4 regions of the Mesorhizobium sp. CA6 genome follow, and region 1 is predicted to be linked to each of the others. Evidence: predicted binding sites of a transcription regulator. Region 1 holds the regulator's gene; each other region holds the start of a gene.

Region 1 (7,595 bases):
CCGGATTGGACTGCGCGTCGGCCGAAATATACTTGTCGCCGGCGGCCTCGATGGCGGCCTTCATCGCTGCTTCGTCGGTCTTCCAGCGCTCTTCCTGGAAATTCGACCACGACACGCCGATCACCTTGTCCTTCGCCTCGGCGACAGACGCCAGCGTCAGCGACATGGCAACGCCCGCCAGAATGGCGGCTGCAAATTTCTTCATGATATCCTCCCTGCGCCCGTGCGGCGCGACCCAGACTGGCCCGAAGGCCGGCACAGAGGCTTTTTTTCGAGCCTCAAAAAAATAGTGGTCCAGCACAACAGCGCTGTCAACCGAGATTCTGATGGGTTTTGACGGGCTCAGGCATTTTTTTCGGTATCCGCAATAAATAATGACATGGCCCCTGGCTTCTGCCACAATCCCTAGCGTGTCAGCGACAGGCCATGGCATTATCACAAGGCCGCGATGACCGGGGAGGACGTGCGAAACGATGTCGGTCGGAATCCGCCACGACGATTTGCGCCGGCGCAACCGCGCCATGGTGATTTCGGCGGTACGCCGCGCCGGTCAGCCATCACGGACCGAAATTGCCGCCACCACCGGGCTCAGCCACTCGACCATTTCGGCGATCTCCGCCGACCTGATCCAGGAGGGCATTCTCACCGAAAGCAAGGCCAGCGAGCCGACGGCGTTGAAGCGCGGCCGGCCGCAGATCGGCCTGGCGCTGAACCCTGAAGCCGCCGCGGTGCTGACCGTGGTGTTGTCGCTGAACTTCCTGTCGGTCGCCGTGATCGATTATGCCGGTCAGGTTGTTGCCGAGGAGCAGCAGCGCCTGGACACGCTTGTCATGCCCCGCGACGAGCTGATCGGCGAATGCGTGGCGATCGTGCGGCGCCGGCTGCAGGATCCCGACCTCGACGTTGGCAGCGTCGCCCGCATCGCCATGGGCATTCAGGGCATCACCGATTCTAATGCACGCGCCATGCTCTGGTCGCCGATAACGCCGCTGACCGACATTCCTTTCGCCGACATCCTAGAGAAGGAGTTCGGCATCTCCGCCACCATGGAGAACGACTGCAACATGATGGCGGTGGCGCTGCAATGGCGCGACCCGGAGCGCTATCGTGACGACTTCATCGCCATCCTGTTGTCGCACGGCATCGGCATGGGTCTCGTGCTCAAAGGTGCGCTGTTCACCGGCACGCATTCCTCCGGCGGCGAGTTCGGCCACATGATCCACCGCCCGGGCGGGGCGCTTTGCCGCTGCGGCCGCCGCGGCTGCGTCGAGGCATATGCCGGCAATTACGCGATCTGGCGCAGCGCCATGAAAATGAGCGAGGACGCCGAGCCGGTCGACGTCGGCGACGCCGACATGCGGGCCCTTGCCGCGAAGGCGCGCGAGAGGGACGGCCCCGAACGGAAGGCTTACCGCCGGGCCGGCGAAGCGCTTGGTTTCAGTCTCGGCAGCCTGTTCGCCCTCATCGACCCGGCGCCCGTCGCAATGGTCGGCGTCAGCGCGGCCGCCTTCGACCTGATCGAGCCGGCGCTGCGCGAGGCGATCGCCCAGACGGCCGGCGGCCAGCACTCCGAATCGATCTCCTTCGACACCGAGCCGAACGAGTTGCCGCTGATCCGCGAAGGCTGCGCCATGCGCGCGCTGACCTTCGTCGACCAGGAGATTTTCGCGCCGGGAGGCCAGGCAAGAGCGGGGACGGGAAAGAACGTGGCCTGAGGCAGCCTTGAAGAGGTCCGGGGACAGCAGCAGACGCTTGAAATTAGCGAAGGGAAGGCCCCGCAGCTTCGTCATTCCAGGGCGGAGCAGGAGCGAAGCTCCGTCGCGGAGACCCTGGAATCCATGCCGCTACCTCACGCGTCGAGCGCAGCGGCACAGAATTCTGGACTGTCGCAACGCATCGACATCACGGAATGGATCCTCGGGTCTGCGCTGCGTCGCTGCGCTCCTTGCTCCGCCCGTGGATGACGAAGCACAAGCGTCTCGACTAATCGCCAATGCACGCGATCCGATGCTGGAGACAGAATCCGTCAGCGGCTCGGCGCCTTACTCCTAATCTTCCCTGATCGCGTAACCAGCCCCACGGATGGTGCGGATGACATCCGGCATGCGGCCGTTGTTGACCGCCTTGCGCAGGCGGCCGACATGGACGTCGACGGTGCGTTCGTCGATATAGATCGTCTCGCCCCACACATTGTCGAGCAGCTGGCTGCGCGAGAACACCCGGCCGGGATGACGCATCATGAATTCCAGCAGCCGGAACTCGGTCGGGCCGAGCCTGATCTCGCTCTTCTTGCGGTAGACACGGTGCGACTCGCGGTCGAGCACGATGTCGCCGACCTTGAGCACGCTGGACAGCACCTCCGGCTTGGCGCGGCGCAGCAGTGCCTTGACGCGCGCCATGAACTCCGGCGTCGAGAACGGCTTGACCAGATAGTCGTCGGCGCCGGTCGAAAGGCCGCGCACGCGGTCGCTTTCCTCGCCCCGCGCCGTCAGCATGATGATCGGCAGCCGCTCGGTCTCGGGCCGCATCCTGAGGCGCCGGCAGAGCTCGATGCCGGAAACCGCCGGCACCATCCAGTCGAGCACGAGCAGGTCGGGAACGTTTTCCTGAAGGCGGATTTCGGCCTCGTCGCCGCGGGTCACCACTTCGACCTGGTAACCCTCGGATTCGAGATTGTAGCGGAGCAGCACCCCAAGCGGCTCCTCGTCCTCCACCACCATGATGCGTGGCGCGATCATTGGCAGATACCCTTCGTCAGGCCGCCGGCGCCGACATTGTCGTCTCGTCCTGCTTGGGACGATTCGCGGGCAATTGCGTGCCGGTCAGCACATAATAGGCGTTCTCGGCAATGTTGGTCACATGGTCGCCGATGCGCTCGAGATTCTTGGCGCAGAACAGAAGATGCGTGCAGGCGGTGATGTTGCGCGGGTCTTCCATCATGTAGGTCAGGAGCTCCCGGAAGACGGATGTGTATTTGACGTCGATGCGCTCGTCGTCGTTGCGAAGCTTGGCCAGCGCCGTGGCGTCGCCCACCGTATATTCCTGGATCACGGCCTGGACCTGGATCAGCACCAGCTGCGCCATGGAATCGATCGAATGCGTGAGGTCGCGCGGCGCGGCGCTGACGCCGACCGAGCCGACGCGCTTGGCGATGTTCTTGGCGAGGTCGCCGATGCGCTCGAGGTCGCCCGCCATGCGGATCGAGCCGACCACGTTGCGCAGGTCGTCGGCCATCGGCTGGCGCTTGGCGATCAGCGTGATGGCACGGTCGTCGAGCTCGCGCTGGCGCGCGTCCATGATGGCATCGTCGGAAACGACGCGCTGCGCCATGGCATTGTCGGTCTCGAGCAGGGCCTTGGTCGAAGCGCCGACCATGGAGGCTGCGAGATCGCCCATGTCGTTGATGAGCCGGCTGATCTGCCTCAGATCCTCGTCGAAGGAAGCGACGGTATGTTCGGCCATGATGATGTCCTCGTATGAGCTCAGCCGAAGCGGCCGGTGATGTAGTCCTGCGTGCGCTTTTCGCGGGGCGAGGTGAAGATCTTCTCGGTCCGGTCGAACTCCACCAGCTCGCCCAGATACATGAACGCGGTCTGCCGCGACACGCGCGCCGCCTGCTGCATGTTGTGGGTGACGATGACGATCGTGTAGTCGGCCTGCAGCTCGTCGATCAGTTCCTCGATCTTGGCGGTCGACAGCGGATCGAGCGCCGAGGCCGGCTCGTCGAGCAGGATGACCTCGGGCTTCACCGCAACGGTACGGGCGATGCACAGGCGCTGCTGCTGGCCGCCCGAGAGGCTGAGGCCGCTGGCGTTGAGCTTGTCCTTGACCTCGTTCCAGAGTGCTGCGCGCTTCAGCGCCTGCTCGACGCGGCTGTCCATCTCGGCCTTGCTGATCTTCTCATAGAGCCTGACGCCGAAAGCGATGTTCTCGTAGATCGACATCGGGAACGGCGTCGGCTTCTGGAACACCATGCCGATCTTGGTGCGCAGCAGGTTGAGGTCCTGCGAGCGGTCGAGGATGTTCTTGCCGTCGAGCAGCACCTGGCCCTCGGCGCTCTGTTTCGGATAGAGCTCGTAGATGCGGTTGAGCACGCGCAGCAGCGTCGACTTCCCGCAGCCCGACGGGCCGATGAAGGCGGTCACGCTGCGCTCGGGCAGGGACAGGTTGATGTCCTTCAGCGCCTTCGACTGGCCATAGTAGAAATTGAGGTTCTTGACCTCGATCTTGGCCTTCTCGACGGTCGTATCGGCTGCGTTCAGGTCGGTGGACAACATCGGTTTCATCTGTCCTCTCTGCGTCCGGTTAGGCTGCGGGCGATGATGCTCAGCCCGAGAACCGTCAGGGTGATTATGAGTGCGCCCGTCCAGGCCAGTTGCTGCCATTCCTCGTAGGGGCTGAGAGCGAACTGGAAGATGGTTACCGGCAGGCTGGCCATCGGCGCATTGAGATTGCTCGACCAGAACTGGTTGTTGAGCGCGGTGAAGAGAAGCGGCGCCGTCTCGCCGGAGATGCGGGCGATCGCCAAAAGGATGCCGGTGACGATGCCGGAGAGCGCCGCGCGATAGGCAACCGAGCGGATCACTACCCAGCGCGGTGCTCCGATGGCGGTGCCTGCTTCGCGCAGCGCGTTGGGCACAAGGTTCAGCATGTCCTCGGTGGTGCGCACCACGACGGGGATCACCAGGATCGACAGCGCGACCGCGCCGGCAATCGCCGAGAAGTGCCCCATCGGCCGCACCATCAGCTCGTAGACGAACAGGCCGATGATGATGGAAGGCGCCGACAAGAGGATGTCGTTGATGAAGCGCACCACCGTCGTAAGCTTCGAGAAGCGTCCGTATTCGGCCATGTAGGTGCCGGCCAGCACGCCGATCGGCGTGCCGACGACGATACCGATGATCGTCATGACGATGCTGCCGTAGATGGCATTGAGCAGGCCGCCGGCATCGCCGGGCGGCGGCGTCATTTCCGTGAACACGGAGAGCGACACCCCGGAGAGCCCCTTGTAGAGCAGGGCGCCGAGAATCAGCGCCAGCCAGGCCAGCCCGATGCCCGCCGCGACGACGCACAGCGTCATCATCACGGCATTCTTGCGCTTGCGGCTTTGGTGAAGCGATGCGGCAGTCGACATCGGTCAGGCTCCCGTGCGGCTATCGATGCGCAGCAGCATGTAGCGTGCGAGCGCGAGGATGATGAAGGTGATGATGAACAGGATCAGGCCGAGCGACACCAGCGAGGATGTATAGAGGTTGCCGTCGGCTTCGGTGAATTCGTTGGCGATGGTCGCCGAGATCGTCGTGCCCGGCGCAAACAGCGAGGCGCTGATGCGGTGCGCGTTGCCGATGACGAAGGTGACGGCCATCGTCTCGCCGAGCGCGCGGCCGAGGCCGAGCATGACGCCGCCCATGATGCCGATGCGGGTATAGGGGATGGTCACGCGCCGGGTCACTTCCCAGGTCGTGCAGCCGATGCCGTAGGCCGATTCCTTCAGCACCGCCGGCACCGTGTCGAACACGTCCTTGGTGATCGAGGTGATGAAAGGCAGCACCATGATGGCGAGGATCAGCGACGAGGTCAGCAGGCCGATGCCGTAGGGCGGACCGGCAAACAGGCTGTCGAGGCCGGGGATGCCTTTGAACAGCCAGATGATGAAGGGCTGGACCGTCGTCTGCAGGAACGGCGCGAAGACGAACAGGCCCCAGATGCCGTAGATGATCGAGGGAATGCCGGCGAGCAGCTCGACGGCGATGCCAATCGGACGCCTGAGCGGGCGCGGACAAAGCTCGGTCAGGAAGACGGCGATGCCGATGCCGATCGGCACGGCGATAAGAATGGCGATGGCCGAGGTGACGATGGTGCCGTAGATGGGCGCGAGCGCGCCGAAATTCTCGGTGACCGGGTTCCAGGATTCGGTGGTCAGGAAGGAGAAGCCGAACTTCGACAGGGCCTCCCACGATCCGGCGACCAGCGAGATCGCGACCCCGCCGAGCAGAACGAGCACGAGGATGGCGGAAAGGCGCGTCGCCGTCCGGAAAACCATGTCGGTGACGGCGAAGCGGCGCACCGTCGCTTCTCTGGTCCGCAGGGCGGACGATGTCGCGGCTTCGGAAACGGCTGTCATTTAGCCCCTCGCATTTCGAAAGAGACAGGAGGGCGCCGTAGACGCCCTCCTTATTTTGCGGGAATTACATGCCGGAGTAGAGCGGCTTGCCGTTCGCGTCGACGATGTCCTTGCTCCACATTTCCTCGACGCTCTTCACGACCGCGTCGGGCATCGGAACATAGTCCAGGCCGGCGGCCAGCTCATCGCCCTTGGCATAGGACCAGGCGAAGAATTTGAGCGCTTCGGTCGTCGCCGCGGCGTCGTCGGGCTTCTTGTAGACGAGGATCCAGGTGGCGGAGGTCATCGGCCAGGATTCGGCGCCGGCCTGGTTGGCCAGGATGACGCCGTAGCCCGGCTGCGAGCTCCAGTCGGCATTGGCCGCAGCGGCCGAGAACGCGGCGGCGGTCGGCTCGACCTTCTTGCCGTCCTTGTTGATCAGGTCGGTGTAGGTCAGCTTGTTCTGCTTGGCATAGGCGTATTCGACATAGCCGATCGCGCCGCCGGTCTGCGACACGTTGTTGGCGACGCCTTCATTGCCCTTGGCGCCGATGCCCACCGGCCATTCAAGCGCGGTGTTGACGCCGACCTTCGATTTCCAGTCGGCGCTGACGTCGGCCAGGTAGTAGCTGAAGTTGAAGGTGGTGCCCGAGCCGTCCGAACGGTGGACGACGGCAATCGCCTGGTCGGGCAGCTTGATCTTGGGGTTGAGCTTCTTGATCGCCGCGTCGTTCCAGTTGGTGATCTTGCCGGCGAAGATGTCGGCGAGCGTCGGACCGTCGAGCACCAGCTCGCCCGGCTTGATGCCTTCGAGGTTGACGACCGGCACGATGCCGCCCATCACCATCGGGAACTGCGCGAGGCCGGTGGAGGTGAGATCCTCGCCCTTCAGCGGCGCGTCGGAAGCGCCGAAGGTGACGGTCTTGGCCTTGATCTGCTTGATGCCGCCGCCGGAGCCGATCGACTGGTAGTTGAGACCGATGCCGGTCTCCTTCTTGTAGGCGTCGGCCCACTTCGCGTAGATCGGATAGGGGAAGGTGGCGCCAGCGCCGGAAATGTCGGCTGCCATCGCGGCGGCCATGCTAAGGGTTGATGCCGCAGCCATTGCAATTGCAACGGCCGCAGAGCGGATGAAATGTCTCATGTGGCCTGCTCCTGTTCGGAAGATGGTCTTTCGGCACCCGTTGTATCGGCGCCCGGTCAGCGCAATAGCCCTCGATTATTACAGTCGCATGACAGTTTCGTGTCAGCCCGGTAACGTCTGGACGAGGATGCTCGGAAGGGTTCCGCAGCGGCCTCGAAGGGCCGGACGGAGTTTGCCGCGGAAATCAGCAACTTGTCTGACTTTTGAAACAAAATTTATCCCGGCGGCCGGATGACGGCCGCCGGGAAATAAAATCCGGACGAGAGTGCGTTGCCTGTAAGCCAGAGCGGATCATGGCCTGGCCATCGCCGAAAACAGGGTCCGTTGGGGTAGAGTCGACGCTGTTTC
Region 2 (7,595 bases), on a different contig from region 1:
AGGTTTTTAGCGCACTGCTGCCGATATCGGAATATATATTCTGTGAACAATGTGTCGTCACATAGGTGGCTTTGGTGAACAGTTACTGTCGTCTATCTGACGGACTATTCAACCCCGTTCGGAGAACCGCCATGTCCATCAACTCTTCCGTCGCCGGCACCGCGTCCAACAGCTCCACCACGATCCTCCTGGGCCGCATTCTGCTCGCCGTCATCTTCCTGCTTTCCGGCTTCGGCAAGCTCACCGCGATTTCCGGTACTGCCGGCTATTTCGGCGCTCTCGGCCTGCCGATGCCAACCGTAACCGCCGTCCTGGTCGGCCTGATCGAGCTGCTCGGCGGCCTTGCCATTCTCGTCGGCTTCCAGACCCGGATCGCCGCCTGGGTGCTCGCCATCTTCACGATCGCCACCGGGCTGGTCGCGCACACCGGCTGGGCCGACCAGATGCAAATGATCCAGTTCCTCAAGAACCTCGCCATCACCGGCGGCTTCATACTGCTCGCCTCCTCGGGCGCCGGCGCCTATTCGATCGACGCCAAGCGCGGCTGATCTTTTTCCTCCCATACTGAAGCAATCCTCCCAAACTGAAACGAAAGCGGTGCGGAATTTTCCGCATCGCTTTTTCGTTTTCCGGTTGTAGGCGTAGACTGCGCCGGCAGCCGGCCTGATGCCGGCAAGGGAGATGACCAATGCCCCGCAACGCATTGCTTCTCGTCTCGCGGCTCCTGCTCGCCGCGTTGTTCGTGCCCTCCGGCTTCCAGGCGCTCACCAATATCGCCGGCACGACCAGTTACTTCGCCGGCCTCGGCCTGCCGCTGCCGACCTTGGCGGCATGGGGCACAGGCCTGTTCGAGTTGATCGCCGGGTTGTTGGTCCTCGTCGGTTTCCAGACGCGGATCGTGGCGCTGCTGCTTGCCACCTTCAGCGTAGTCGCCGGTTTCATCGGCCATTACGGCCAGGGCGCGGACGACGCCACGCTGTCCTTCATGCACCAGCAGATGCTGATGAAGGACATCGCCATTGCCGGCGGCTTTCTGGCGCTGGCCATGGCCGGCGCCGGCGCATGGTCGGCGGACGGGCGTGGCTTCGGAATCGGCGCCGACGTCAGCTGATCCGTTATTTCACCGAGACGCTCGGCCCGCCCTCGACCGCGAGCACCAGGCGGCGATTGGTGATACGCGCCAGTTGCGCCAGCCGGCCGGCCGGGCGCTCACCATAGAGGTCGGAAAGCGAGGCCGGCAGCACCAGCGCGAGCGCTCCGTTGCCGCGGTTCTCCCATTTCAGCCTCGGCATCACGCCCGGCATAGCCGCCGTCAGCAGATAGACGACGCGCATCATGGCCGCCAGCGTGCGGGCGCGTTCCAGAAGGCGCGGCGGCGCCAGCGCCTTGATCTCGGGTGCGATGCCGTCGTTGAAGACGCCGTCATGGCGATAGGCGTTGGCCAGAGCCAGATAGGCGCGGCCCGGATGGTCGACGCCGGTGAAGGAGGCATGCGCGATAATGTTGAGCGACTGCCGGCCGCGATATTCCGGATGCGCGCGCCAGCCGATATCGGCAAGCAGGCAGGCGGCATGACGGTAACGCGCCTCATCCTCCGTCTCGTCGATGCCGAAGGCCTTGAAGGCCTTGCCGGTCCATTCGACCAGGTCATGCGCGTGATGCACCGAGCGCGAGCGCAATAGCGCCAGTTCCTCGGCGGCCGAGATCAGCGGGTCGGCCTTCTGCTCGGCGGCGTCGAGCAGCGAATAGAGGAAGCCCTCGCGCACGCCCTGCGCCGAGACGACGATCTTCGACGGCTGCATGGCCGACATGATCTCCTGCAGCACGACGGCACCGTAGGGCAAGAGCGAGCGGCGGTTCTTGGAAACGCCCTCGATGCCCCTCACCTTCTCGACCTCGCTGCGGGCGACCTGCTTGAGGAAAGTCTGCGCGCTGTCGGCCGATATCTCGTAGTGATGCATGACGCCGAGCGGGTAGTTGTTCATCTCCATATGCAGCCGGGCAAGGTTTCGCCAGGTGCCGCCGACTGCGTAGAAAACCCTGCCCTGCCCGCCCTTCAGAAGCTTCGCCCGCGCCAGTTCCTGGCGCGCGATCTTTTGGGCCTGCACGAGCGAGTTCTTCGCCATATCCTGCAGGCGCAGGCCGCCGAGCGGCAGCGTGATGCCGTCGCCCATCGCTTCGCCATTGATGTCGATCAGCTCAAGGCTGCCGCCGCCAAGATCGCCGGCGATGCCGTTGGCCGGATGGAACCCGGAAATGACGCCGAGCGCCGAATAATAGGCCTCCTGACGGCCGGTGAGCACGCGGATCTCGGTCTTCAGCACCTCCTCGGCACGGTGGATGAAATCGGGGCCGTTGCCAGCTTCGCGCGCCGCGGCGGTAGCTAGCACATACATATGTTCAGCGCCCGCCTGGTCCGACAGCGCGCGGAACCGGCGGAATTCCTCCATCGAGCGCGTCACCGCCTCCGGGTCGAGCTTGCCCGTCGAGACGATGCCGCGGCCGAGGCCCGCCAGCATCTTCTCATTGAACAGGAGCGTGGGCGAGCGCGCCAACCCCTCATAGACGACAAGGCGGATCGAGTTCGATCCGATGTCGATGATCGACAGCGGCCGCCGGTCCTGAAGCCGGCCCTGGGAAACTGCAGTCACGCGGCGCTGTTCTTCTTGCGGCGCTTGAACTGGGCAATGCGCTTGGGCGCATGCGATTTCAGCGCGTCGCCCCGCCCGGAGAGGCTCGGATTGGTCATGAAATATTCCTGCGCGTTGAACGGCTCCTCGCCCTCCTCCAGCACAGCGCGCCGGGAGGTGCCGTCAGCCAATACGTCGAAACTTTGCTGGTTGTCCATGATGTTGCCCAGCATGATCTGGCCAAGCACCTGTTCATGCACAGTTGGGTTGGTGATCGGCACCAGGGTCTCGACGCGGCGGTCGAGATTGCGCGGCATCATGTCGGCCGACGAGATGTAGACGACCGCCTCGTCGGACGGCAGGCCGTGGCCGTTGCCGAAGCAGAAGATGCGGCTATGCTCGAGAAAGCGGCCGACGATCGATTTCACCCTGATGTTCTCGGAAAGACCCGGCACCTGCGGCCGCAGACAACAGATGCCGCGCACGACGAGGTCGACCTCGACGCCGGCGCGGCTGGCGTCGTAAAGCGCGTCGATGACGGTCGGATCGACCAGCGCGTTCATCTTCATCCAGATGCGCGCCGGTCGGCCGTCGCGGGCATGAACGATCTCGTCCAAGATGTGTTTCAGGATGCGCTTGCGCAGCGTGAAGGGCGATACGGCAAGGCGCATCTCCTCGGCGGGCTCGGCATAGCCGGTGATGAAATTGAAGAGCTGCGCGACATCGCGCGCGATCGTCGGGTCGGTGGTGAAGAAGGACAGGTCGGTGTAGATACGGGCGGTAACCGGGTGGTAGTTGCCGGTGCCGAGATGCACGTAGTTGCGCAGCCGGCCATCCTCGCGGCGCACGATCAAAGACATCTTGGCGTGGGTCTTCAGCTCCAGGAAGCCGAACACGACCTGGACGCCGGCGCGCTCGAGGTCGCGCGCCCAACGGATGTTAGCTTCCTCGTCGAAGCGCGCCTTGAGCTCGACAAGTGCCGTGACCGACTTGCCGGCCTCGGCGGCGTCGATCAGCGCGCGCACGATCGGGCTGTCGTTAGAGGTGCGGTAGAGCGTCTGCTTGATCGCCACCACTTCCGGGTCGGCAGCGGCCTGGCGCAGGAACTGCACCACCACGTCGAAGGACTCGTAGGGGTGATGGACGACGATGTCCTTCTCGCGGATGGCGGCGAAGCAGTCGCCGCCATGCTCGCGGATGCGCTCGGGAAAGCGCGGATTGTAGGGGGTGAATTTGAGGTCGTCGCGCGGAATGGCGACAATCTCGGAGATCTGGTTGAGCGCCAGCGGGCCGGTGAGCACGCTGATTCGGCTCGACGACACGCCGAGCTCGCCGGCGACGAAGTCCCGCAACGCAGCCGGCATCAGCGTGTCGAATTCGATGCGGATCACCGAGCCGCGACGGCGCCGCTTCAGCGCCGTTTCGAACAGGCGCACCAGGTCTTCCGACTCTTCCTCGACCTCGATGTCGCTGTCGCGGATGATGCGGAACGTGCCGGAGCCCTTGACCTCGTAGCCGGGGAAAAGCTTGCCGATATAGATGCCGACCACTTCCTCCAGCGGAATGAAGCGGACATGGTTCTTGCGGTCGGGCAGGCGGATGAAACGCCTGAGCGCCACCGGCAGGCGCAGCAGCGCGCTCATCTCCTCGCCATTCTTGCGATGGCGCAATTGCAGGGCGATGGAAAAGCCGAGATTGGGGATGAACGGAAACGGATGCGCCGGGTCGATCGACAGCGGCGTCAGCACCGGGAAAACCTGTTCCTGGAAATGCTCCTCCAGCCAGGCCTTCTCATCCTTGGTCAGCGCGTCGCGGGTGATGCTCTCGATGCCTTCCTTGTTGAGCAGCGTCATCAGCGCCGAGAGGCTCTTCTGCTGGTCTTCCTGAAGGCGCTCGACCTCCCGCAACAATTGTTCCAGCTGCTGTTCGGGCGTGCGGCCGTCCGGGCTCTTCAGTGCGATGCCCTCGCGGACCTGGCCGGCAAGGCCGGCGACGCGAACCATGAAGAACTCGTCGAGATTGGCGGCAGAAATCGACAGGAAGCGGACGCGTTCAAGCAGCGGATGATGCTCGTTCAGCGATTCCTCCAGCACGCGGCGGTTGAATTGCAGCCAGGAGAATTCGCGGTTGACGAAACGATCGGGATTGCCGCCGTCGGGGCTTGCGGCCTCGACGGTTATGAACTCGCTCTGCACAGGCTTCAGTTCGTTCATGGTTTCCTGCTCTTGCCCGCAACCGTTCCCAGGAGGCGCCGCATACTGCCGTTCAACGACGCTCTAGCATGTCTTTATGACGCATGATCGTCACGGAATCGCTCCGGCACCGGCCCCATGCGCTTAACCGGCTCAACTTATCCTCTGCCAGCCTTTTGCGACAGTTTGATTTCATCGATCTTGCAAACTGGCCTGTTATGCTCCAGATGCAAACTGGTCACACCCACTGGCCGAACCCAATTGGAGACGACGATGGCAGGCGGCAGCATTCCCCATTTCCAGAACGACGCGGGCCATCCGGTCATCGAGATCGGCGTCAAGGAATTCATGTGCACCGGCGCCAACCCGCCTTTCGACCATCCGCACGTATTCCTCGACATGGGCGACGACAATGAAAAGGTCTGCCCTTACTGCTCGACGCTCTACCGCTATTCACCGTCGCTGAAGGCGACGGAAACGCAGCCGGCCGGCTGCCTCTATGTCGACCAGGCCGCCTGATCGCCCCGATCAACCATGACTGAAATAAGGTCCCGGCAGATCGTCATCGCCGGGGCTGGCATTGCCGGGCTCGTGGCGGCGCTTGCCTTTGCCGAGCGTGACTTCCCGGTAACACTGTTCGAGCAGGCCAGGCAACTCGAAGCGGCCGGCGCCGGCCTCCAGCTTTCCCCCAACGCGACCCGGATCCTGCGGCGGCTCAGCGTGCTCGATCGCCTGCTGCCCAACGCGATCCGGCCGCGAGCGGTGGTGCTGAAGGACGCAAGGAGCCTGCGAGAGCTGGCGCGCGTGCCGCTTGGGGAAACCGCAGAAAAGCGCTGGGGGGCGCCCTATCTCGTGGCGCACCGCGCCGACCTGCAGGCGGCGCTGAAGGCGGCAGTGGCGGAACGGCCCGGTATCGCGCTTGTCACCGGTGCGCGCGTTACCGGCTTTGCCGTCGACCCGCAAAGCGTTACCGCGACGGTCGAGATCGACGGCAAGGCGACGGATGTCGCATGCGGTTTGCTGGTTGCAGCCGACGGCGTCTGGTCGTCGGTTCGCGCCCAGCTTGCCCGGACGGCCGGCTTTGCGGTAAGCCGCTTTTCGGGCGAGCTCGCCTGGCGCGCGACGGTCACGGCGCAAAGCGCCGCCGGCCAGGCCTTTATGCAAATCGGAACCACCGACAGCGTCACCACTTTCCTGCATCCCGGCTTCCACATGGTCGCCTATCCGGTGAGCACGGGCAGCGCCGTCAACCTTGCCGCCTTCACCAAGGGCGAGCGCATTGCCGAAGGCTGGTCCGGCCATGCCGACCCTGCGATTCTTTCGGCTGCCATGCGAGGCACGGCGGCAGCGCTGGCGGAGCTGGCGGCGCTTGCCGGGCCGTGGACAGCCTTCCCCATCCACACGGTCGCGCAGCGGCGCTGGACCATGGCGGAGGGAGTAGCACTGATCGGTGACGCTGCGCACGCCATGACGCCGTTCGCGGCGCAAGGCGCGGCCATGGGGATCGAGGACGCCGCTATGCTCGCCAATCTCGTTGCCGATTTCCCCGGCGATCCAGCTCGAGGCCTTGCCATCTGGGAAAATCTCAGACGCCCGCGCGTCGAGAAGGTGCTGAAACGCGGCGCTCTCAATCGGCTGGCCTGGCACGCCTGGGGGCCGGTGGCGATCGCGCGCAACCTGGTGCTGGCGGCGCGACCGGCGGAAAAGCTCGCGGCGGACCTGGACTGGCTCTATGGCTGGGAAGAGCGGAAGGTAGTGAGGCGGTAGCGCGCCCGACGGCCAGATAGACTGGCAGGACAGAGGGAGGCCAAGGAATGAGGCGCTTCTAATTATACAGGCTCAGCGACCAACCCCAATGACATCGGCAGCGGGTTCCACAAACCTGTCCGGATGCCGGCGGTGCGCAGCGCCGCCGCGGTCACGTATTGCAACCGACCAGCGCGTTGAAATGGCCGTTGGCCTCGTAGAAACGGTCGAAAGTTGAATAGCCCGCATTTTCAATCGCCATCGGCCCGCCCGCCTCTCCCTGCCGGAAGCCTGCCGCGATATCGTCGAGCAGCGCCGAGAAATGGTCCTCATCGATGTCAAAACCGGCGACATCCGGATGCGGCTCAAGAATAGCGCCCGCGACATCGACATGCATCACCGCGGCGTCGAGCGTAAGCGCCTTCAGCACCGGCATGGTCTTCAATTGCGACCAGGTCGGCGTCTCCAGATAGAAGGCGCGGCCGCCCCAGCCGAAGACGATGTAGCGCGCCCCCGGAGCCTCGATCGGCAGGCCGGTATCGGCGAGAAAGGCAAAGCGCCGGCGCACGCCGTCATCGAGGGGCACGGCGATGTCGGTGTGGATCGGGTTCTTCAACACCAATATGTGCCGCGTCCCCTTGCCTTCGGCCCGTGCCGCCGGCCAGAACGGACGCGGCACCAACGTGCCAAGCGCAGCGGCAAGCACCGCCGCTCCCAACAGCATCACCATACATCGCAGGACTCGTCTCATCGGGCGCGGTCGTTCCGTCTCGTCTGCGTCAACCCCAGGATAACCTGGACGATCAGGCTAGACGATTTCGCAGCGTCAACCAAAAATGAGCCGATCCTTGTCCGATCGCCCGAATGCAAAAAAGCCCGGCTGTTTCCAGCCGGGCTTCCTAAAATCTAGCGATCGCGCCCGCTCAGTGCAGGATCTGCGACAGGAAAAGCTTTGTGCGTTCATGGCGCGGATGGTCGAAGAATTCGGCCGGCGTGTTCTGCTCGACGATCTGGCCCTGATCCATGA
Region 3 (7,595 bases), 260 kb from region 1:
ATGATTTTCGGATTGCCGAGCGTCACCGCCATGCCGGCAAGGAAAAGTTTCAGGGGCGAGTCCTCGCGCGGCATCTCGCCCTCCTTCGCCTCGACCGGCGCCGTCCACATCTTGAACGCGAGATAAGCAAGGTAGGCGACGCCAACCCATTTCACGACGACGAAGGCGTAGTGGAAGGTTTGCGCCACGACGGCGAGCCCGAACACCGCCAGCGAAAGCCAGACGCCCTCGCCGATCCACATCGCCAGCAGGAACGGGAAGACGTCGCGGAATCCTTTCGAGATCACCCGCGCCACAAGTGCTGCGATCGACGGGCCGGGTGAGCCGGCGGCAACGAACAAAGCGGCGGCGAAGATCAGCAGCGAGGCGAGATGCATGAGGTCGCTTCCTATAAGATAGAAAAGAACGATAGCCGATCAGAGTATATTTGGCACGCCCCGGCAAGGCGCGACCGTTCATCAAGGCGACAACAACTGCCAGCGCCGGCGCCGCCCCTCATCTGGCTGCCGCCATCTTCTCCCCGTAAACGGAGCGAAGGGACATGGCGCCGACGATTTCGCCAGTCGCGAACGTTGCAGAATGGGCGCCGGCGTCGCGGCCAGCCTCTTTCTCCCCGTTTACGGGAAGAAATACCCCGCAGGGCAATGAGGGGCAGCGCCAACCTCGGCCCCCTAGACCTTGCCCCTTCATCAACGTCCCGCTAGAAGACCCATCCCGACGTCCATTTCGAGCATCACTTTGCCTCAGTAATCGCCGGTCTCGCCAACTCCTCTGAATGCACCGCAGGCGCAGCTTTAGCGGCCCTGCATCTGTTCACGTGTTCTTCAGGCGGCGGTTCGAGACCGGTTTGGCATTGCTGAGCCGCCGTCGCGTGCAATCCGCGCCGACGCCTGACTTTCAAACACGCAGTCTTCGCCACGCCGTGGCCCGTGAGGGCATCTCGGACATCGCCGGCCTGGGGGACTTCCCGACGGGAAGGGCCTACCGGCATGTCTCGAACCTTGTGCGCACGCTGGACGATTGCGCCCGCAATCGCGCCTCGACCTCTCATCAATTGCAATCGCTGCGGCGGCTTCAAGCCTTATCGATGCGGCGGGAAATTCCGCGTCAATGCCAACGGCAAGCGCATTGACGTCTGGCTGATCTATCGCTGCGTCGACTGCGACAATTCCTGGAATTTCGCCATCCTGGAACGGCGAAATCGCCGCGACATCGAGCCGGCGCTGCTTGCCGCGCTCGAAAGCAACGATCCGGACCTTGTCCGCCACCACGCCTTCGACGGCGCGATGCTGCGCGACCGGGCTGGCCGGATCGAGGAATCGCCCGGCGCCACGATCCGAAAGGAGCTTCTGGCCGGCGAGCCGGGATGCGCGACCACGCTCGCGCTCGAACTTCGGCTCGAGGGCACGACGCCTTTGCGGCTCGACCGCCTGCTTGCCGGCGAGCTCGGCCTATCGCGGTCAAGGCTTCAGGCCCTGGACGACCGCAAGCGATTGACCATCGAGCCCGATGGCGGAAGGGCCTTGCGCAAGCCCGTGCGCGATGGCCTGGCGGTGCGCATCGACCTGGCCGGGGATGCGGATTGCACCGCGATCGTCTCGGCTGCCTGTGGCTGAAACAAAAGAGGGAGCACCCGCTCCCTCTCTCAAATCTTCCGGGGAAAGCTTACGCCGCGCCCATCACCTTGGCGGCCTTCTCGAAACGCTTGCGCTCGTTCGGGTCGAGATGGAGCTTGCGCAGGCGGATGGTCTTCGGCGTCACCTCGACCAGCTCGTCGTCCTGGATCCAGGCCAGCGCCCGCTCCAGCGTCATGCGGATCGGCGGCGTCAGCTTCACCGCTTCGTCCTTGCCGGCGGCGCGGATGTTGGTGAGCTTCTTGCCCTTGAGCACGTTCACTTCGAGGTCATTGTCGCGCGAATGGACGCCGATGATCATGCCCTGGTAGACCTTGACGCCCGGATCGATGATCATCGGGCCGCGGTCTTCCAGGTTCCACATCGCATAGGCGACCGATTCGCCCTGCTCGTTGGAGATCAGCACGCCATTGGTGCGGCCGGGCAGCTCGCCCTTATACGGCTCATAGGCAAAGAACAGCCGGTTCATCACGGCGGTGCCGCGCGTGTCGGTCAACAATTCGGACTGATAGCCGATCAGGCCGCGCGTCGGGGCATGGAAAACCAGGCGCTGGCGGTTACCGCCGGACGGACGCAGCTCGACCATCTCGGCCTTGCGCTCCGACATCTTCTGCACGACGACGCCGGCATGCTCCTCGTCGACGTCGATGACAACTTCCTCGACCGGCTCCAGCAGTTGGCCGTCCTCGCCCTTCTGCATGACGACGCGCGGACGCGACACGGCAAGCTCGAAGCCTTCGCGGCGCATCGTCTCGATCAGCACGGCGAGCTGCAATTCGCCGCGGCCGGACACGAAGAAGGAATCCTTCTCCGCCGATTCCTCGATCTTGAGCGCGACATTGCCCTCGGCCTCGCGCAGCAGCCGGTCGCGGATGACGCGGCTGGTAACCTTGTCACCCTCGGTGCCGGCAAGCGGCGAGTCGTTGACGAGGAAGGACATGGTCACGGTCGGCGGGTCGATCGGCTGCGCATGCAGCGGATCGCTCACCGCCGGATCGCAGAAGGTGTCGGCGACGGTGCCTTTCGACAGGCCGGCGATGGCCACGATGTCGCCCGCCTGCGCTTCCTCGATCGGCTGGCGCTCGAGGCCGCGGAAGGCGAGGATCTTGGAAATGCGGCCGGTCTCGATCTGCGTGCCGTCATGGTGCAGCACCTTGACCGCCTGGTTGGCCTTCAGCGTGCCGGACTCGATGCGGCCCGTGATGATGCGGCCGAGGAACGGATTGGCCTCGAGGATGGTGCCGATCATGCGGAACGGGCCGGGATGGACCGTCGGCGCCGGCACATGCTTGACGACTAGATCGAACAGCGGGGCGAGACCCTGGTCCTTCGGACCCTCGGGGTTTTCCGAAACCCAGCCGTCGCGGCCCGAACCGTAGAGGATCGGGAAGTCGAGCTGCTCGTCGGTGGCGTCGAGCGCGGCGAAGAGGTCGAACACCTCGTTGACCACTTCGATATGGCGGGCATCCGGACGGTCGATCTTGTTGATGACGACGATCGGGCGCAAGCCGACCTTGAGCGCCTTGCCGACGACGAATTTGGTCTGCGGCATCGGCCCTTCGGCGGCGTCGACGAGCACGATCGCCGAATCCACCATCGACAGGATGCGCTCGACCTCGCCGCCGAAATCGGCGTGTCCGGGCGTGTCGACGATGTTGATGCGGGTGCCATGCCAGTCGACCGAGGTCGCCTTGGCCAGGATGGTGATGCCACGTTCCTTTTCGAGGTCGTTGGAATCCATGGCGCGCTCGGCGACGCGCTGGTTGTCGCGGAAGGCGCCGGACTGTTTCAGGAGTTGGTCGACCAGGGTGGTCTTGCCATGGTCGACATGCGCGATGATCGCGATATTGCGGAGGTTCATTGTCTGGTCTCGGGAGCGTTGCAGGCAGCAGGCCCAGAGGCGCCGCCTTTTTCGGTTGCGCGGCTCATACAAGGTTTTTCGCAATTGCGAAAGGGGAGGCCGACCCCAAATACATGGTCACTGATTCTTAAACGTCTTGGTGTGAAATGATTCCGTTAACCAAGGCGGAACCTTTGAGGGGCCGGACAGTTCCATGTTCATGACCGATCAGATGTCCAGATTGCGTCCGGTTTTCGCGTGGGCGGCGCTTGGCGTGCTCGTCGCGGCCGGTGCCGCGCAGTCGGCGGCTGCGCTTCGGCAAACCGACCCGATCGTACCGCCCGACGCCAGGACCGCGCAGCAGATGTTCGCCGACGCCCCCGACGGCGTCGATCCGATCGTCACCGGCCCGGTCAGCGCCGCCTTCAAGCAACGCCAGAAGGATGCCAACTGCGACACCGCAGTCTGGCCGAAGATTCCCACGGCTTGCTATCCGGATTGACGCTCTTCACGGCATTTCCGAGTTCAGTTCTGGACTGTCACGGCGCTTTGACATCGCGGCATTAGGCCGAGCGACTGCTGGGCCCAGGGTGTGTTGAGATTCAGGTTAGGCCGGGCCGAGAACGGTGGTTTCCGAGAACCGGAGCGGAGCGTACTTAAAGTACGTGAGCACCGGAAGCGCAGGAAACCATTGTTCGCAGGCCGGCATCACCTGAATATCAACGCAGCCTAAGCCGACCGCACCGGATCGAGCGTAACCTTGTAAAGCTCGTTGTCGTCGCGATCCATCAGCCGCACGGTGAGCTGTTCCGTCGCGCCGGAAATGTCGACCAGACCGAAGAACTGCAGCCCGGCCGACGGCGGCAGGTTCTGGCCCTGCTCGGCGGTTGGCGCCTTGATGAACTTCAGCTCCGGCCCGAAGGTCATGTCGAGGTCGTTGGGGCCGAAGGTGCCGGCGTGGATCGGGCCGGAGACGAATTCCCAGAACGGATTGAAATCCTGGAACTGCGCCTTGTCGGGATTGTAGTAATGCGCCGCGGTGTAGTGGACGTCGGCGGTCAGCCACACCGTGTTGGTGATGCCGGCATTCTTGATGAAACGCAGCACGTCGGCGAATTCCAGCTCGCGGCCCTTCGGCGCGCCATTGTCGCCGTTGGCGACCGCCTCGGCACCGGCCTTCTTCGCCGCGTCGTTCCAGACGACAAGGCCAAGCGGCATGTCGGCGGCGATGACCTTCCACGTTGCCTTGGAATTCGCCAGCTCGCGCTTCAGCCACTTGGACTGCTCCTCGCCGATCATGCGCGACTTCGGCGTCAGCGTCTCTTCCATGTCAGGACCGTTCGGGCCGCGATAGGAACGCATGTCGAGGAAGAACACGTCGAGCAACGGCCCATGCGAGACCTTGCGGTAGACGCGGCCCGGCTCCGACGGCTCGTAGCGGATGGTCGTCATTTCATGGAAGGCGCGAGCCGCTCTGGCCGCCAGCACATGGATCGACTTTTCCTTGTAGCGGTCGTCGGCGGTCAGGTCCTTCGAATCCGACCAGTTGTTGAGCACCTCGTGGTCGTCCCACTGGTAGAAGGTCGGGCAGATGGCCGACAGGCCAAGCACATGCTTGTCCATCATGTTGTATTTCCACTGGTCGCGGTATTCGTCCAGCGTCTCGGCGACCTTGCGCTTGCCGTCGATCATGACGACGTTCTTCCACTTGCCGCCGCCGGGCAGGTCGACCTCGTCCTTCATGGCGCCGTCGGCATAGATGGTGTCGCCGGAATGCAGGAAGAAGTCCGGCGTGTGCTTGGCGATGGTCGAATAGGTCTTCATGCCGGTCTCGTCGATGCCCCAGCCCTGGCCGGCGGTGTCGCCCGACCAGGCGAAGCGCACGTCGCGCTTGGACGACGGCGCGGTACGGAAACGGCCGACGATCGGCTCGGACACGGCATTGATGTCGGAAAGATCGGCAGCAACCATGCGGTAGAAGATGTCCTGGTCCGAGGCGAGATCGGTGAGCAGCCGCTTCACCGTGTAGTCGCTGGCCGGCGAGGTATCGAGCGCAGCCAGCCGCGTCGCATTGGCGAAGCTTTCGGTCGTCGACACTTCATACATCACGCGCGCCGGTCGGTCGGTGCGGGTCCAGACCATGCCCGAGGTGGCATCGACATCGCCGGACTGGACGCCATGCGTGAAGGCCGGACGCTGGCTGGCGCGGGAATAATAGGGCAGCGCCAGACCGGAGGCGCCGACAAGGCCGAAGGCGCTGGCCGAGGTGACGAAAGCGCGGCGGGTGAGCGAAAGCTTGTTCATGGCTGTCTCCGGGATGGCATTGAGCGGGACCGCCAAGCTCTCGCTTCAATGTTTCAGGCGCATATCGGAACCATGAAGTTTTGATAACAGTCGACATCTTCCTTCTCCCCTTGTGGGAGAAGGTGGATCGGCGCGCAAGCGCCGAGACAGATGAGGGGTGTTCCAGCGGAGTGAGGCGTCGGTGTTCCCTGGAGCACCCCTCATCCGGCCGCTTCGCGGCCACCTTCTCCCACAAGGGGAGAAGGGAAAGTCGCGCCTCAAGCCGCCTGCGGCTCCGGCTCAAAAGCCGGCCGGTTGGTGTTGATCAAGAGCGAGATGCAAGCCGCCGCGATACCGGTCATGCCGGCAATCAGGAAGGCCAGCTCGTAATTGCCCTGCAGCTCGCGCATCGTGCCGCCGAAGGCAGCGGCGGCCGCGGCGCCGACCTGGTGGCCGGCGACGATCCAGCCGAACACGATTGGTCCGCTGCGATCGCCGAACGCCTCGTTGGCAAGCCGCAACGTCGGCGGCACGGTGGCGATCCAGTCGAGCCCGTAAAGCACGGCGAAGATGACCAGGCTGGTCGCCGAGAAGCCGGAATAGGGCAGGTAGATCAGCGACAGACCGCGCACCGCGTAATAGACGCCGAGCAGCTTGCGCGGATCGAAACGGTCGGTGAGCCAGCCGGAGAGCGTGGTGCCGATCAGGTCGAAAATGCCCATCATAGACAACAGCCCGGCTGCCTGCACCTCGCCGATGCCCATATCGCCGCAGAAGGCGATGAGATGCGTGCCGACGAGGCCATTGGTCGTGAAGCCGCAGACGAAGAAGGTGGCGAACAGGTACCAGAACACCCGCGTGCCCGCCGCGCGGCGCAGCGTGTTCAGCGTGTGCGCCAGGAAATTGCCCTGCGATGCCGGCGACACCGGCGGCACGTCGTCGGCATCGGCGCCATAACGAACCTGGCCGATCGAAGCGGGGCGCTCCGGCACCAGCAGCAAGACGAAAGGTATCAGCGCGGCGGTGGCCAGCGCCACGGCAATCGCCACCGGCTTCCAGCCGCCGCTCTGCGCCAGCGAGGCGATGAGCGGCAGGAAAACCAGCATGCCGGTGGCGCTGGAGGCCGACATCAGCCCCATCATCAGGCCGCGATTGGTCTTGAACCAGCGGTTGACGATGGTGGCGCCGAGCACGCTCGCCACTGCGCCCGAACCGATGCCGGAAAACACGCCCCAGGTGATGAAAAGATGCCATGGCTCAGTCATGAACAGGCTGAGCGCGGTCGATCCCGACATCACCAGCAGCGAGCCGAGCAGCGTGCGGCGCAACCCGATGCGCTCCATCAGCGCGGCGGCGAACGGACCGGTCAGGCCGTAGAGCAGGATGCCGACGCTGGCGGCCCAGGACGTTACGTCGCGATGCCAGCCGAAGCTTTTCTCCAGCGGCACCATCATCACCGAGGGCGCCGAACGGAGCCCGGCCGCGATCAGCAGGCACAGGAAAATGACGGCAACAACGACGAATGCGTAGCGCTGGCCAAACGGACGGGACTGGATTATCATGTTACTGACCGGTACGTTGCAATGGAGTGAAGCCATACATACGTACCGGTCAGTAACATTGTCAAGCGAGTTGTTTGAATGCCATCCGACAATAAAATTGAAGCGTCGATCAGCGAGGCCCCTGCTCCGAGGGCGGCGGACAAGATCCTGGACGTGGCGCGCGACCTCTTTTACCGCGAGGGCATAAGGGCGATCGGCGTCGACGAGATCGTCAGGCGCGCCGGCGTCACAAAGCCGAGCCTGTACCGCAGCTTCCCATCAAAGGATGAGCTTGCC
Region 4 (7,595 bases), on a different contig from region 1:
ACCTTGGCGGTCTCGGTCAGCGACAGGGCCGTGGTCGGCTCGTCGAGGATGATCAGTTCCGCCTGCTTGTAGATGGCGCGTGCGATCGCCACGCCCTGGCGTTCGCCGCCGGAAAGCTGGCCGACGATCGAGTGCGGCGTGAACACTTTCGAGGTGAAGCCGATCTCGCGCATCAGCCGGCTGGCCTCCTCGATCTCCTTGTCGACCTTAAGCCAGCCCATGAAGCTGGTCAGCTCGCGACCCATGAAGATGTTGCGCACGATGGTCTGCTGCACGGCCAGCGCGCGGTCCTGGAACACCGTCTCGATGCCGGCGTCGCGCGAGCGCGCCGCGCTCCACCCGGTGACCGGCTTGTCGCGCACCAGGATCTCGCCGCTGGTCGGCTTGACCACGCCGGACAGGATCTTGATCAGCGTCGACTTGCCGGCGCCGTTGTCGCCGATAAGGCCGACCACCTCGCCGCGGTCGACACTGAGGTTGACCCCGCCCAGCGCATAGACCTGGCCGTAGGATTTCTTGATGTCGCGCAGTTCGATGATGCGTTCGCCCATGCGATCCTCGCTGGAATTGTCTGTCTGCCGGTCATCTCGCCGGCCGGGCAATAATCCCGGCCGGCGGCTTGGGAGGTCAACGCAATGCTTGCTTGGCGAGCTCGGAGACGATCTCATAGTTCTGCGGCGTGACGAAGCCGGCGCCGGTGTCGACATTCATCGGCGCCAGCCCCAGCACCACCTGCTGGCAAAGGCTGAGGATCGGCAGATAGCCCTGGAGGAACGGTTGCTGGTCGGCGGTCAGTTGCACCCAGCCGCCCTTGAAGCCTTCGACGATCTGCGGACTGGTGTCGAAGCCGAAATTGAAGATGTCGCCCGGCTTCCTGCCCGCCGCCTGCATGTAGGTGGCGACATTGCCGAGCATCTGGCCGCCGGGATAGCCGACCGCCTTGACGTCGGGGTGGTTGAGCAGTGCCGCCGTGATCACCGGAATGGCGAGGTTCGGATCGGACGCCCATTCGCCGCTCGGTGGCGAGGACAACTGGATCACCTCGACGCCCGCCTCCTTTAGGGCCGCGACAGTGCCGCGCTCGCGCGCGCCGCGGTTCTCGTTCTCGAACGGACCGATCATGATCGCCTTGTCGCCCGCCTTGAGCTTGCCGAGCTTGAACGCCTCGGCACCGAGCGCGCGGCCTTGCTGCTCCTGCTGCGCGCCGACATAGCCGCCGCCGAACGCCGCCACCACTTTCGGCACCGGCACGTTCTGGTACATCATCTTGATGCCGTCCTTATGCGCCTGTTCGGCCAAAGGCATGATCGCCGCGTCGCCCGGATGGCCCATCATGGCGATGCCCTGCGGCTTGACCGCGACCGCCTCGCGCAATTGCTGCACCATCTTCTCGACGTCCCACTGGGAGAAGATGTAGTCGACCTTCGGCCCGAGATCGGCCGCCGCCTGCTTGGCGCCATTATAGACGATGGTGCCGAAGGCGTCGCCCTCGGCGCCACCGACGAAGAAGCGGATGTGTACGTCCTTGCACCATTGCGCGTCGAGCGCGTGCGCCGGCAAGGCAGAGATCGAGGCGCAGAGCGCCGTGGCAGCCGCCACGACGGTCGAGCGCAGAACAGTCCTTCTGGTCGTCATGCACGTTCCTCCCTTTTAGATCCCTCCCGATGGAGGGTTTCGAATTGATCTGCGTCCTCGGTCGGCCGGCTCCTCCCGCCGGCCAATCCTCACATCGAATCTGGCCTCAAGCCGGATTGGGCACGTAGCTGTTCCCTCCCCGGCATTGCTTCAGATAGTCGAGCGCGCGCGCCTGTCCGGTGATCTCGAGGTCGCCGCGATAGACCGGATCGTGCCAGCCCTCGATGTCGATGGCGCCCTTGTAGCCGGCCAGCCGCAACTCGCTGATCACCCGCGTCCAGTCGCTGTCGCCGAAGCCTGGCGTGCGCATCTGCACGAAAGGCAGTCGGCCGAACACGCCATGCTCGCGGATGACGTCCCAGCGCACCGTCGCGTCCTTGCCGTGGACATGGAAGATGCGCTGCGCCCATTTGCGGATCTGCGGTATCGGATCGATCAGATACACGAGCTGATGGCACGGCTCCCATTCCAGCCCGAGATTGTCGTTTGGCAATTCGTTGAACATCAGCTCCCAGGCGTCCGGGTTATGCGCGATATTCCAATCGCCGCTCGCCCAGTTGCCGTCCATCGCGCAATTCTCGAAAGCGATGCGCACGCCCTTGTCGGCGGCACGCTTGGCCAGCGGCCCCCACACCTCGCGGAAGCGCGGCAGGCTGTCGGTCAGCTTCTTGCCTCGGATGCGGCCGGTGAAGCCGCTCACCGTCGACGCGCCGAACAGATGCGCATTGTCGATCACCGTCTCCCAGGCCGCCAGCACACCGCGATCGACCTCTCCATTCTCGAGCGGGTTGCCGAACACCCCGATCGAGGACACGGTCACATCGGCATCGCCGATCGCCTCGCGGATCTCGCCCGCCAGGCGCTTCAGGTCCTTGCCGCCCAGCGTCTGCCAGAAGAAGGGCTGGATGCTCTCGAAGCCGAGCGGCAGGATCTGTCTGACGTATGCGGCCGGATCTTCGAGATTGGCCCGCACCATGGTGCCGATCCTGATATCGAGAAGCGGGTTTGCCGTCATTGTGCTTCCTTGGCGATTGTCACGCGCCGCCCGCTCTCCGCGCTCTCGATGGCGCCGAAGACCATGGCCAGGCTTTTGATGTTGTCGGCGCCGCGCGTCTCCGGCTCGGCGCCGGTCTCGATCGCGTGCATGAAATCCCGGATGATGCCGAGATGGCCGTCGACACGGTCGGCGGGATCGAGCGGCGGCACTTCGATGGGCTGGGTCTTGTCGATGATCCCGTCGCGGCCGGACGCAATCACCTCCGCCTTCAGCCCGTCGTGGCCGTCCCACAAGAGGCTGCCGCGCTCGGCGACGATGCGCCAGCTTCCCTCCCAACTCGTGCGGAAACCGTCGGCGCACCAGGAACCGGCATAGGTGAAGACCTTGCCGCCGCCGAGGTCGAAGACGGCGCTGGCCGACGACCCCTGCCGATACCAGGAATTCACGGGTTCCCATTCCTGGCAATAGACGCTGGCCGGCTCGCCGGCGACCATGTAACGCGCGGCATCGAACGTGTGGATCGCCATGTCGAGCAAGAGCACATGGGCCATCTCCTCGCGAAAACCGCCGAAATGCGGCGCGACGAAGAAGTCGGCGTGGATGCTGGTCGGCTTACCGATGACGCCGGAGTCCAGGAAGCGCCTGATGCGCCTGACATTGGGGACATAGCGGCGGTTCTGGACGACGGCGTGGATGCGCCTCGCCTTGCGCGCTGCCTCGACGATGGCGCGCGCATTCTCGGGGCTGTCGGCCAGCGGCTTCTCGGTGAGCAGATGGCAGTCGTGCGCGAAGGCCGAAAGCGCGACCTCGCGGCGTGCGGCGGGAACCACGACGTCGAACACGGCATCGGGCTTGGTCTGGTCGAGGACGGCGTCGAGGTTGGTGCCGATGATGGCGTCGGACAGCGCGTATTCGCGCGCCCTCGCCTGGGCCCGCTCGGCATCGAGGTCGACGAGGCCGACAATGGCGAGCCCGTCGATCTGCTTCACGGCATCGAGCCAGTGCTTGCTCATCGCTCCGCACCCGGCCAGGACGACCCTCATCATCCAGCGCTCCTCCTCCGCCGGTCCCTCCAGACCGGACGTCACGGCGTCGCCGTAAACGTTTACGAGAACACACCCGATGGCGTAGAATGTCAACCGGCTGCTTGCAAAAATCGTCCCGAAGCCTTGGCCTGAGCGGCAGCCGGTGCTAGCCAAGGCAGGGGGAGAATCCGTCCTTGGCGTCAAGCATCCACGATCTCGCGCGTCACCTGAACATCTCGATCGGCACCGTGTCGCGCGCGCTGAACGGCCGTGCCGACGTCAATGCCGACACACGCCAGCGTGTGCTCGAAGCAGCCAGGAAGCTGAACTATTCGCCCAATCAGTCAGGCCGCAGTCTCAGGCAAGGCGCCACCCGTTCGATCGCCTTCATGCTGCAGCCGCATCCCGGCGACCAGCAATATGGCGAGCCGTTCTTCATCCCGTTCCTGACGGGCCTGCAGGCGCGGCTCGCCGAGCATGACCTGGATCTGATGGTCGTCATGGGTGAGCCGGGCCAATATCAGCAGGAGCGGTTGCGCCGCGTGGTCGAGACGCGCCGGGCCGACGCGGTCGTGTTGGCCAATACGCGAAGGGAAGACGATCGGATCGATTATCTCAGCAAGGCCGGCTTTCCCTTCGCCACGCTTGGCCGAAGTCAGTCCGGCGGCGACACGTATCCTTCACTCGATATCGATTTCGAGAGGGCGGGTGATGAAGCCGTCGACCGGCTGGTCGCGCGCGGCCACCGCCGCATTGCCGCTATCCGCCCTTCGCTTGATCTCAACTTCGGCTACCTGTTCCTCGACGGCTACCGCAAGGCGCTGAAGCGGCACGGTATCGAGGTGGACCCCGACCTGATCGCCGACGGCTTCATCAACGAGACCGGCGGCTACCAGGTGACGCCGCAAGTAATGCGCTCTAAAAACCCGCCGACGGCGATCATCTTCAACAATGACGCGATGGCGCTCGGCGGCTGCAAGGCGCTGGCCGAGATGGGTATCAAGCCGGGCCATGACATGGCCGTGATCGTCATCGTCGACACGCCGCTCTGCCGCTACTTTTCGCCGACGCTGACCGCCTTCCGTCCGTCGCTGGAGCCCATGGGCCGGCGGCTGGCCGAGATGCTGCTCGCTTCGCTTCCCGCATTCGCCGGCCCTGAGGGCACACGCATCATCCGCGAAGTCTGGCCGCTGGAGCTGATCGCAAGAGAGAGCGATTGAGCGGAGGCGCTTTCCCTTCTCCCCCCTGTGGGAGAAGGTGTCGCCGAAGGCGACGGATGAGGGGTGCTCCAGATGGCACCAGCGTCTCACTCCGCTGGAGCACCCCTCATCCGTCTCGGCGCTACGCGCCGATCCACCTTCTTCCACAAGGGGAGAAGGAAACTGTCATGCAACCATCACGTTCACGTCCTAGACCGCTAGACGGGAACCGGCTCGCCGCATCGCCGATGCGCGTCCCTCCAGGCATTGGCCGCTCTGCTCGTCAAGAAGGGGATATCGATGAAACATCTCAACCGGACCGTCGCGCTCGGCGCGGCACTTGCCTTGTTCACTTCCCTGACGCCGGCGCTCGCCGACGGCGTCGCTTACGTCAACAAGGGGCTCGTCGGCATCGGCCGCATCCCGGCCAACCAGAAGGACAAGTTCGGCGAGACCTTCGGTTCAGGTTCCGGCATGGCGATCGACACCAAATCCTGGGCGCGCGACGGCGCCGGCTACAAGGGCTCGCTCTGGCTGCTGCCGGACCGCGGCTACAATATCGTCGGAACCACCGATTATCGCCCGCGCCTCAACACCATCTCGATCGAGCTGGCGCCGACCGCTCCCGGCGCGGCGCCCGCTGCCGGACAGGAACAGTCGGGCGTTAAGGCGACGCTCGCCGACACGATGCTTCTGACCGACGACAAGGGCGCCGACGCCACCGGCCTCGATCCGTTGAACGGCGTGCGCGCCGCCGCCGGCGACATGCCGATCCTGCCTGAGGCCAATGGCAAGCTGGCGCTCGATGACGAAGCGATCGTGCGGCTGCCGGACGGCACGATGTTCATCTCCGACGAATATGGTCCCAACATCTACCGCTTCTCGGCCGAAGGCCGTCTGATGTCGGCGACCCAACCGCCCGCGGCGCTGGTGCCGATGCGCCATGGCAAGCCGAACTTCGCGTCCGACAACCCGGGCCCGGGCGCTGCCGAGCCCGATCCGAAGGATCCCGAAACCGGCCGCCAGAACAACCAGGGCCTCGAAGGCATGTCGATGACGCCGGACGGCAGGTTCCTGATCGCCGTGCTGCAGTCGGCGCCCCGCCAGGACGGCGGCGATTCCGGCTCGACCCGCCAGAACACCCGCGCGCTGGTTTACGACGCTTCCGATCTCGCCCACCTCAAGCTGGCGCATGAATATGTCGTGCCGTTGCCGGTGTTCAAGGATGCCAAGGGCAAGACCAAGGTGGCCGCTCAGAGCGAGATCGTCGCACTCTCCGACAAGAGCTTTCTGATGCTGGCGCGCGACTCAGGCAACGGCCAGGGCGTTAAGGGCGACGAGTCGCTCTACCGCAAGATCGAGATCGTCGACCTCTCCGCCGCCACCGATATCGCCAACGGCCCGTTCGACGCCGCCGACAAGCCGGTCGCGCCGAAGGGCATGCTCGACCCGTCGGTGACGCCGGCCAAGCTGACGCCGTTCATCGACATCAACGACAAGGGCGAGCTCGGCCGTTTCGGCATGCACAATGGCGCGCCGAACGACAGGGACAACCTCTCGGAGAAGTGGGAGGCGATGTCGCTGGCGCCGGTGCTCGATGCGAAGCTGCCCGACGACTATTTCCTGTTCGTCGCCAACGACAACGACTTCCTCACCCAGGACGGCTTCCAGGTCGGCGCTTCGTACAAGGCCGAGGACGGCGCAGATGTCGACACCACCTTCCTGGTCTATCAGGTCACCCTGCCTGGCCTTTCTGGAAACACCACTCAGTAATGGGATGCGGTCGGCTGCCGCGGCAGCCGACCCTTTCTGAAGGGATGCATGAGCATCAGGCCTGCGATAGCATCGCGGGCCTGATTCAGTTTCGGCCCCACCACCATGGGTAACAACATGGATGACAAACAGCCCACCCGCCGGCGGACCGGCGACCTGACCAGCGGCCCCATTTCGCGCACGCTGCTGTTGTTCGCGCTGCCGGTGCTGGGCTCCAACGTGCTGCAGTCGCTCAACGGCTCGATCAACGCGGTCTGGGTCGGCCGCTTCCTCGGCGAGGCGGCGCTGACGGCGACCTCCAACGCCAATCTGGTGCTGTTCCTCATCCTCGGCACCGTCTTCGGCATCGGCATGGCGGCAACCATCCTGGTGGCGCAATCGGTCGGCGCCCGCGACCTCCCCGAGGCAAAGCGCATCGTCGGCACCAGCGCCACCTTCTTCTTCCTCGTCTCGGTCGTGTTCGCCGTCTGCGGCTGGATCTGGGTCGATGTCATCCTGACCGGGCTCGGCACGCCGGCCGATGCCTTGCCTTTGGCGCGCGCCTATTTGCGCATCATCTTCGTCGCGGTGCCGATGATGAACCTTTTATCCTTCGTCATGACCGTGCTGCGCGGCGCCGGCGACTCGCGAACCCCGTTCGTCTTCATGGCGCTGGCGGTCGTGCTCGACGTCGTGCTCAATCCGCTGCTGATCCGCGGCATCGGCCCCTTTCCCGAGCTCGGCATTGCCGGCTCGGCAATGTCGACGCTTGTTGGCCAGACGGTGGGCGTGATCGCCATCCTGATTGTGCTTTATGTGCGCAAACATCCGCTGCGGCTGGCGGGCAGCGATCTCGCGCTGCTGCGGCCCGACCCGAAATTGCTGCGCATCGTCGTCTCCAAGGGCATCCCGATGGGGCTGCAGATGATCGTCATCTCGGCGGCGGCGTTGACCGTGATGGGCATCGTCAATTCCTACGGCTCCCAG

What was found. The regulator PhoB, encoded in region 1, activates phosphate uptake and scavenging genes when phosphate is short. The targets are predictions, from matches to a motif close to TGTCATNNANCTGTCAT.
Region 2: a site for PhoB is predicted at 5,001-5,017, ahead of LB526_RS08455 (RNA degradosome polyphosphate kinase). Genes of this name have one in related genera too.
Region 3: a site for PhoB is predicted at 5,851-5,867, ahead of LB526_RS13390 (alkaline phosphatase D family protein). Genes of this name have one in related genera too.
Region 4: a site for PhoB is predicted at 5,041-5,057, ahead of LB526_RS03755 (esterase-like activity of phytase family protein). Genes of this name have one in related genera too.

Annotation. Positions count from the first base shown of each region.
Region 1 is NZ_JAIUHI010000007.1:16,204-23,798, forward strand. Features, by position in the region: gene xylF (D-xylose ABC transporter substrate-binding protein) at 1-205, opposite strand, end outside; gene LB526_RS12105 (ROK family protein) at 474-1,715, shown strand; gene phoB (phosphate regulon transcriptional regulator PhoB) at 2,049-2,738, opposite strand; gene phoU (phosphate signaling complex protein PhoU) at 2,755-3,462, opposite strand; gene pstB (phosphate ABC transporter ATP-binding protein PstB) at 3,483-4,286, opposite strand; gene pstA (phosphate ABC transporter permease PstA) at 4,283-5,134, opposite strand; gene pstC (phosphate ABC transporter permease subunit PstC) at 5,138-6,124, opposite strand; gene pstS (phosphate ABC transporter substrate-binding protein PstS) at 6,189-7,247, opposite strand.
Region 2 is NZ_JAIUHI010000004.1:364,402-371,996, forward strand. Features, by position in the region: gene LB526_RS08440 (DoxX family protein) at 132-548, shown strand; gene LB526_RS08445 (DoxX family protein) at 689-1,111, shown strand; gene ppx (exopolyphosphatase) at 1,116-2,651, opposite strand; gene LB526_RS08455 (RNA degradosome polyphosphate kinase) at 2,648-4,843, opposite strand; gene LB526_RS08460 (zinc-finger domain-containing protein) at 5,096-5,341, shown strand; gene LB526_RS08465 (FAD-dependent monooxygenase) at 5,357-6,589, shown strand; partial or broken gene LB526_RS08470 (TIGR02117 family protein) at 6,648-7,319, opposite strand; gene LB526_RS08475 (amino acid ABC transporter ATP-binding protein) at 7,492-7,595, opposite strand, start outside.
Region 3 is NZ_JAIUHI010000007.1:274,503-282,097, forward strand. Features, by position in the region: gene LB526_RS13370 (LysE family translocator) at 1-377, opposite strand, end outside; gene LB526_RS13375 (DUF1062 domain-containing protein) at 990-1,616, shown strand; gene typA (translational GTPase TypA) at 1,666-3,495, opposite strand; gene LB526_RS13385 (hypothetical protein) at 3,689-3,976, shown strand; gene LB526_RS13390 (alkaline phosphatase D family protein) at 4,204-5,778, opposite strand; gene LB526_RS13395 (MFS transporter) at 6,036-7,319, opposite strand; gene LB526_RS13400 (TetR/AcrR family transcriptional regulator) at 7,398-7,595, shown strand, end outside.
Region 4 is NZ_JAIUHI010000002.1:313,598-321,192, forward strand. Features, by position in the region: gene LB526_RS03730 (ATP-binding cassette domain-containing protein) at 1-551, opposite strand, end outside; gene LB526_RS03735 (substrate-binding domain-containing protein) at 628-1,635, opposite strand; gene LB526_RS03740 (sugar phosphate isomerase/epimerase family protein) at 1,742-2,650, opposite strand; gene LB526_RS03745 (Gfo/Idh/MocA family protein) at 2,647-3,678, opposite strand; gene LB526_RS03750 (LacI family DNA-binding transcriptional regulator) at 3,852-4,877, shown strand; gene LB526_RS03755 (esterase-like activity of phytase family protein) at 5,157-6,629, shown strand; gene LB526_RS03760 (MATE family efflux transporter) at 6,747-7,595, shown strand, end outside.